2 regions of the Pseudomonas sp. FG6 genome follow, and region 1 is predicted to be linked to the other one. Evidence: predicted binding sites of a transcription regulator. Region 1 holds the regulator's gene; the other holds the start of a gene.
The links. The regulator FliA, encoded in region 1, starts transcription of late flagellar genes. The targets are predictions, from matches to a motif close to CTAAAGTTTNNNNNNNNNNNGCCGNTAA.
Positions count from the first base shown of each region.

Region 2: a site for FliA is predicted at 2,365-2,392, ahead of flgM (flagellar biosynthesis anti-sigma factor FlgM). Genes of this name have one in related genera too.

Region 1 covers NZ_JBMDJD010000017.1:83,223-87,430, forward strand. Annotated here, with positions in the region: gene flhF (flagellar biosynthesis GTPase FlhF) at 1-1,178, shown strand, start outside; gene fleN (flagellar synthesis regulator FleN) at 1,293-2,123, shown strand; gene fliA (RNA polymerase sigma factor FliA) at 2,120-2,863, shown strand; gene ACODSJ_RS13485 (chemotaxis response regulator CheY) at 3,031-3,402, shown strand; gene ACODSJ_RS13490 (protein phosphatase CheZ) at 3,421-4,208, shown strand, end outside.
Region 2 covers NZ_JBMDJD010000051.1:11,180-15,387, forward strand. Annotated here, with positions in the region: gene cheR (protein-glutamate O-methyltransferase CheR) at 1-290, opposite strand, end outside; gene ACODSJ_RS22995 (chemotaxis protein CheV) at 344-1,270, opposite strand; gene flgA (flagellar basal body P-ring formation chaperone FlgA) at 1,493-2,257, shown strand; gene flgM (flagellar biosynthesis anti-sigma factor FlgM) at 2,429-2,746, shown strand; gene ACODSJ_RS23010 (flagella synthesis protein FlgN) at 2,795-3,262, shown strand; gene ACODSJ_RS23015 (flagellar brake protein) at 3,354-4,100, shown strand; gene ACODSJ_RS23020 (MFS transporter) at 4,157-4,208, opposite strand, start outside.

The sequences.
Region 1 (4,208 bases):
TGGAGCTCGAGGATGAGCTGCGCAAGACCCAGTCGCGCATCGCCAGCGCCCAGGCCGAACTGAGCCTGCGCAGCAGCGAAGGCGAGGCCGCTGCGGGCACCAATCGTCAATTGTTCGCCGGTCAGCCGCTGACTGCCGGCCTGCCGCTGACGGCTGCCGAACCCCTGGTCGAGCAGGTCCAGGCCGAACCGCGTCGTCCGCAACCTGAGCCTGCAGCACCGGCCCGAGGTGTCGATCCGCGTGCCCTGGACTCGATGCGCTTCGAACTCAACAGCCTGCGCGAACTGATGGAAGTCCAGTTGGGCTCCCTGGCCTGGAACCAGTTGCAAGGTAGCCGGCCGGCGCAAGCCAACCTGTGGCGCCGCCTGCAACGCATCGGTCTGTCCGGCCCGTTGTCCCGGGACCTGCTGGCGTTGATCAACGGCATCGAAGAACCTCGCCAGGCCTGGCGCATGTTGCTGGCCCACCTGGCGCGCATGATCGCTACCCCGGAAGTCGAGCCGCTGGAAGAGGGCGGAGTGATTGCCATGGTCGGCCCTGCCGGCATGGGCAAGACCACCACCCTGGCCAAGCTCGCCGCCCGTTATGTACTCAAGTACGGTGCCCAGAGCATTGCCCTGGTGAGCATGGACAGCTTCCGCATCGGTGCCCAGGAGCAACTCAAGACGCTGGGCCGCATCCTCAATGTGTCGGTGACCCATGTGGATCCGGGCCAATCCCTGGCCCAGGCGCTGGAGCCGTTGCTGCGCAAACGTGTTGTGCTGATCGATACCGCCGGCCTGCAAGCCAGCGATCCAGCCCTGCGCATGCAGCTCGAAAGCCTGGCCGGCCGCGGTATCAAGTCAAAAAATTATCTCGTGTTGGCAACCACCAGCCAGAAACAGGTTCTAACCGCCGCCTACCACAGCTACAAACGCTGCGGGCTAGCCGGCTGCATCCTGACTAAGCTGGACGAAACGGCAAGCCTGGGCGAGGTGTTGAGCCTGGCCATCGGTCATGAACTGCCGGTGGCTTACCTGACCGACGGGCCGCGGATCCCGGATGATTTGCATCTGCCGCGCCGTCATCAACTGGTCAGTCGTGCCGTGAGTGTGCAAATGCAGGAAGAACCCAGCGAAGAAGCCATGGCTGACATGTTCGCTGATATTTACCACAGTCCAACCAAACAGGTCGGCTGAGGTAATATGAATATTTTTTGTACCTACATCGATGGTCTGCCATGCATTGTTCCGTGTGTGAACGCGCAGCCAGTAATGTGGCCTCCGTCTAAGAAGACAAGGTAAAGAACGAACATGGGCAGCATGCATCCCGTACAGGTGATCGCGGTGACCGGCGGCAAAGGTGGCGTCGGCAAGACTAACGTGTCAGTGAACTTGTCCCTGGCTCTGGCAGAGCTTGGCCGACGGGTCATGCTACTGGACGCCGACCTGGGCCTGGCGAACGTCGACGTGCTATTGGGGCTGACCCCCAAACGCACGTTGGCGGACGTGATCGAGGGCCGCTGTGAACTGCGCGACGTGCTGCTGCAGGGGCCTGGCGGGATTCGCATCGTGCCGGCCGCCTCTGGCACCCAGAGCATGGTTCATCTGTCTCCGGCTCAGCACGCAGGCCTGATCCAGGCCTTCAGCGACATTGGCGACAATCTCGATGTGCTGGTGATCGACACCGCTGCCGGCATCGGCGATTCGGTGGTCAGCTTCGTCCGCGCGGCCCAGGAAGTACTGCTGGTGGTCTGCGACGAGCCTACCTCGATCACCGATGCCTACGCCCTGATCAAGCTGTTGAATCGCGACTACGGCATGAACCGCTTCCGAGTCCTGGCCAACATGGCGCAGAGCCCGCAGGAAGGGCGCAACCTGTTTGCCAAGCTGACGAAGGTCACGGACCGTTTCCTGGACGTCGCCCTGCAATACGTCGGCGCAGTGCCTTACGACGAAAGCGTGCGCAAGGCCGTCCAGAAGCAACGTGCCGTCTATGAAGCTTTCCCACGTTCCAAATGTGCACTGGCGTTCAAGGCGATCGCCCAGAAGGTCGATACCTGGCCGCTGCCGGCCAACCCGCGCGGGCATCTGGAATTTTTCGTCGAGCGTCTCGTGCAACAAACAGCAGGGCCCGTGTTATGACAGCCAGCAGTTACAACCATCTCTACAAGAAATCGGCACGGGACGCCCAATACGAGTTGATCGAGCGTTACGCACCACTGGTCAAGCGAATCGCCTATCACTTGCTGGCCCGGTTGCCGGCCAGCGTGCAGGTCGAGGACCTGATCCAGGCGGGCATGATTGGCCTGCTCGAGGTTTCGAGCAAATACGACGCGAGCAAAGGGGCCAGTTTCGAGACCTATGCCGGTATCCGCATTCGTGGCGCGATGCTCGACGAGGTCCGCAAGGGTGACTGGGCGCCGCGTTCGGTGCACCGCAATACCCGCATGGTCAGCGACGCGATCCGTGCAATTGAAGCGAAAACCGGGCGCGACGCTAAAGATCATGAGGTTGCGGCCGAACTCCAATTGAGTCTCGATGATTATTACGGGATTTTGAACGATACCTTGGGCAGTCGCCTGTTCAGTTTCGACGACCTGTTGCAGGACGGCGAACACGAAGGGCTGCACGAGGATGGCGCGAGTGCTCACATGGAGCCGGCGCGTGACCTGGAAGACGAACGCTTCCAGAGTGCGCTGGCGGATGCGATTGCCAATTTGCCGGAGCGTGAGCGACTGGTCTTGGCGCTGTACTACGACGAAGAGCTGAACCTCAAGGAAATCGGTGAGGTCCTGGGGGTCAGCGAATCGCGGGTCAGCCAGTTACACAGCCAGTGCGCGGCCCGCTTGCGGGGGCGTTTGGGGGAGTGGCGAGCGCGTTGATGGCAGTGTTGGGGCGCTGCGAACGAGGTTGGCCTGGCGTGCGCTGTACCAGTCCTTGTCTGTCGTGTTCCATACCGTTGTCGAGCGTTGTGCCGGATTGATTGAAATGGCGCGCCCAGGTTGCTGGACGCGTTTAAGACTGTTTGGAGGTCGAATTGGACAAGAACATGAAAATCCTCATCGTTGATGATTTCTCAACGATGCGGCGGATCATAAAAAACCTGTTGCGTGACCTTGGGTTCACCAACACGGCCGAAGCAGATGACGGGATCACTGCGCTCCCGATGTTGCACAGCGGCAATTTCGATTTCCTGGTCACCGACTGGAACATGCCTGGCATGACCGGTATCGACTTGCTGCGCCAGGTACGTGCCGACGACAAACTCAAGCACCTTCCGGTGCTGATGGTCACTGCCGAAGCCAAGCGCGAGCAGATCATCGAAGCGGCCCAGGCCGGTGTGAACGGCTATGTGGTCAAACCCTTCACGGCCCAGGCGTTGAAAGAGAAGATCGAAAAAATCTTCGAACGCATCGGTTAACGGCGCCACGGGGGAGCTATGGAGCATAACGAATCTTCAATGGGCGATTTCGAATTGACCCTGAAAAAACATGCCCGCGAACTCGTCGACAGCCTTGAAAAAGGCCGTTTCGGCGATGCTGTTCAAATGATCCATGAGCTCAACCAGACCCGTGACCGCGGTCTGTATCTGGAAGTCGGCAAGCTGACGCGTGAACTGCACAGCGCGATTGTCAATTTCCAGATCGACCCGCACATGCCGCAGGCCGAGGAAGTCTCGCAGATCACTGACGCCACCGAGCGTCTGGGTTACGTGGTCAGACTGACCGAAGCTGCGGCCAACCGCACCATGGACCTGGTGGAAAGCGCAACGCCGCTGGTCAACGGCCTGGGTGAAGAAGCCCAGGCCTTGAGCGCCGACTGGGGACGTTTCATGCGTCGTGAAGTCGGTGCTGAAGAATTCCGGGAGCTGGCCCGTCGGGTCGACGGTTTCCTGGCGCGCAGCAGCGCCGATAACCGCGCCGTGGCCGGCAACCTCAACGACATTCTGCTGGCCCAGGACTACCAAGACCTGACCGGTCAGGTGATCAAGCGCGTGACCCAGCTGGTCACCGAAGTCGAAAGCAATTTGCTCAAGCTCGTGCTCATGGCCAGTCAGGTGGACCGCTTTGCGGGCATCGAACATGACCGTGCGGCAATACTCGCTGAAAAAGATCCACAAAAACATCTCTCTCAGGGTGAAGGTCCGCAGATTCATGCCGATAAAAGAGAAGACGTTGTGTCAGGTCAGGACGATGTGGACGATCTGTTGTCCAGCCTTGGGTTCTG
Region 2 (4,208 bases), on a different contig from region 1:
TTGATGGCCGCCGGCAGCACCTTGTTCTTCAACACCTCGAAGGGGTAGGTGTCGCGAAACCATAGGGTCTCGTTGGTGGTCATCGCGTCCACCACCATCTCGCGCAAGCCGCTGCGTGGCTGGCTCTGGATACGCTGTACCAGCTCGCCCAACGTCTTGAGGCCCTGTTGCTCCATCAACTTGTTGAGACGGCTCGACACCAGGTACTGCTTGTTCTCACCCAGCAAGATGCCACAGGCTTTTTCCAGGAAGACCCGGAACTGTTCGAAATCTAAATTACCCGTAGACAAGATACCGCCTCTTTCATTGTGTTGACTTGCCGGGCGCACCACGCGCCCGACCTTTATTCTGCTGCCTTGATCCGCTCGACAACCCGGGACGCCAGGTCATCGGGCCGGAACTTCGCCAAGAAGTCATCGGCACCGACCTTCTTGACCATCGCCTGGTTGAAGACCCCGGACAATGACGTATGCAAGATGATGTGCAGCTTCTGCATACGCGGGTCGCTGCGGATCTCCGACGTCAGCGTGTACCCGTCCATCTCCGGCATTTCGATGTCGGAGATCATCATCAGGAACTCCTCTTCCGGCCTCTTGCCCTCGTCGACCAGCTTGCGCAGGTAATCCAGGGCTTGCCGTCCGTCGTTCAGCGCCACCACGTCGACGCCGATCGTTTGCAGGCAACGGGTCACCTGCTTGCGCGCCACCGACGAGTCATCGACGGTCAGCACCCGCATAGACACCGCCTTGTGCTGCGTTTCGGCATCCACCACACCCACGGAAATCGTTTCCGGGGTCGGCGCCACTTCGGCGAGGATTTTCTCCACGTCGATGATTTCCACCAGTTGGTTGTCGACCCGCGTCACTGCCGTCAGGTAGTGGTCGCGACCGGTGCCCTTGGGTGGTGGATGAATCTCTTCCCAGTTCATGTTGACGATGCGCTCCACCGAGCGCACCAGGAAACCCTGGGTCTTGGTGTTGTACTCGGTGATGATCACAAACGGATTGCTCTGGTCCAGCAACCCACCGGAACCGGTGGCCATCGCCAGATCGAGAATCGGAATGGTCGCACCCCGGATATTCGCCACACCGCACACAACGGGGCTGGACTTGGGCATCAGGGTCAGCTTGGGGCATTGCAGCACCTCACGGACCTTGAACACGTTGATCCCATACATTTGCTGGCCGTCAAGACGGAACAGCAACAGCTCCAGGCGATTCTGACCGACCAACTGCGTGCGCTGGTTTACCGAATCCATTACTCCCGCCATGCCCTGACTCCTACCTAACGGCTCTGTACGAAAAGCCTTGAGACTCGTTCATGCTGCGTTGAAAACAGCCTCGGAATGCTCATGTACTCCAGTACACTGCGCTTCCTCGGCTGTTTTCGCCTTGCCTGACCTTCGTCTCAAGACTTTTCGTAACGAGCCTAACGCTAATGTGTCCGACGCGCATTCATCACTAAACGGCACGGGGCTTGCTATTGAACCGGCATGAACGCACAAACGACATTTTCTCGACGCCTGACCACTCACTGCCGCCACTGGCTCGGTGCGCTGCTGGCTGTCTGTCTGTTCACCTCGGGCGGCCCTGCCCTTGCCGCGGCTCCGGTTACCTTGCCTGATCTCCTTATCGGCGTCACTCAGGGCTTTCTTGAATTCACCGTAGAAGACTACCTGGCAACCAGTCAAACCGAAGGTCGCTACGAAATCGAAGTCAACCAGCTGGACCCCCGCCTGCGCATGCCGATGTGCGACAAGGAATTGACTGCTTCGCTGGAGAGCCCGGCCACGCCCCTGGGCCGCGTCACCGTCAAGGTTCGTTGCGACAGCGCCGCGCCGTGGACCGTGTTCGTACCGGCTCAAGTGCACCTGTTCCGGGAAATTGTCACCACCACCCGTCCGCTCAAGCGGGCCGGGATCGTCGAGCCTCAGGACGTGGTGCTGCGCGAGCGGGACGTCAGCCAGATCACCCAGGGCTTCCTGACTTCCGTCGACCAGGCCATCGGGCAAAAACTTGTCCGACCAATGGTCGCCGATCAGATCGTCACCCTGGTGCACCTGGAGCAGGCCGAAGTGGTCCGCAAGGGTGATCAGGTGGTCATCACCGCCCGCAGCGGCACCCTGGCCGTGCGCATGCCGGGCGAGGCCCTGTCCAATGGCGGCATGCGTGAACAGATACGAGTAAAAAACCTTAACTCACAACGGGTTATCAAGGCGCAGGTGATGGCCCCAGGCCAGGTGGAAGTGGCCATGTAGCGATCAGATGGAAAGGGTAGAAAGCTGGCGCTTGCCCTCGCTGTTCCCTAGACTGTGCCTTATGCAAAGGCTAGCGCAGACGTGCGCACGCTCATCGAATGATGGGCCTAAAGTTATTTTGGGAATGGCCGAAAACATGGCAAGCGTCCAAATACCCAGAGGTTTTTTACCATGGTCATCGATTTCAATCGTTTAAACAGCTCTTCACCGCTGACAGGCACTACGCGTACCAGCGCCAGCAAGGAAACCGCCGAAACCGGCAAATCCGCGCCGCTGTCTACCCCGGCCGAACAGGTCAGCACCGGAGAGTCGGTACACCTCAGCAATGAGGCTCAGCAGTTGCAGAAGGTCACTGACAAGCTGCGCGATCAACCTGTCGTCGACAACGCCCGTGTGGCCGAGTTGAAAGCAGCTATCGCCGATGGCAGCTATAAAGTCGACAGCAACCGCGTAGCCAGCAAACTGCTCAACTTCGAAGCCCAGCGCTAGGCCGCCGCCGGCGCCAGGCTTTTGGACGCTTAAGACCCAAGGCCAGCCATGCACGACACGACTTTATTGCAACTGATCACCGACGACTTTGTTCCAGTGCAACAATTGCTGGAATTGCTGCAAGCCGAATCCCTGGCACTGCACGGTCGCGACATGCCCCTGCTGGAGAATATCCTGGCGCAGAAACAGGCATTGATCATCTTGCTCGACCAGCATGGCCGCAAGCGCAGCGAGATTCTCGCCAGCCTCAACCTGCCCGCCAATCACGACGGCCTCGAGCAATTGGCCAGCCAGTCGTCGATGGGGGATCAGCTGTTGTCCCAGAGCAAAGCGCTCAATGATCTGCTCGCCCAGTGCCAGGCCGCCAACGCGCGCAATGGCCAGTCGATCCAGGTCCAGCAGGCCGCCACGGCCAACCAATTGCGCATTCTCAACGGCGGGGAAATCCCTTCACTCTATGACGCCCGCGGCTCGACCGCCCGGATGGTCAAGCATCGCCCGCTCAGCCAGGCATGAAACGAACCATGCTTGCGCCCTATCAACGCGCGATACATGCTGGCAAAATGCCGGACATACGTAGTCGTTTTTTGCCTGGAGATTGACCCCCGTGTTCAATGCCTCAAACGCGGATGATACTCCGCAGCCCCCCAAGGTCCTCAGCACGCCCCTGGAAATCTCTGGCAACCTGCGGATGCTGCAAGATAGCCACGACCCGCTGATCATCACCTTTCACGAACGCAGCCAGCGCTTCCAGAGCTATCTGGTGGACGTCGATCGCGAAAACAACGCCCTCGCCCTGGACGAAATGATTCCCCGCGACGGCGAGCGTTTCCTGTTGGCGGGCGAGCCGTTCCGTGTCGAGGGTTTCCACGAGGGCGTGCGCATCGCCTGGGAAGGCAAAGGCCAACTGACCATCGATGAATCCAAGGACGGTCGCTGCTATCGCGGCGCCCTGCCCGACGAAGTGGTCTACCACCAGCGTCGCAACGCCTTCCGTGCTGCCCTGAAACTGGCGCAACTGGTGAACGTCGAGCTCGGTGGCGAGAAACTCAAGTCCCCGGTGGACGGCAAGCTGCTGGACATCTCTGCAACCGGTTGCAAACTGCGTTTCGATGGCGACATCACCGAGCGCCTGCAATTGGGCCAGGTGTACGAGCGCTTCATCGCCGCCCTGCCCTTTGGCAACATGACCGCGCCGGTCGAGCTGCGCTACCTGCACTTCGAAGAAAGGATCAACACCACGTTCGCCGGCGTGCGCTTCCACAACATCAGTGGCCTGGTACAGCGGCAGGTGGAGCGCTTCGTTTACCAGTTGCAACGCGAAGCCCGTCGCTTCGATAAAGACGACTTCTGACACCCCCATAAAAAACGGGCAGCCCTTGCGGGACTGCCCGTTTTTTTATGCCCGGTTCAAGGCTTTTCGTGGTCTGCGCCCTCAGCCTGCGCCACAGCTTCGGTTTCA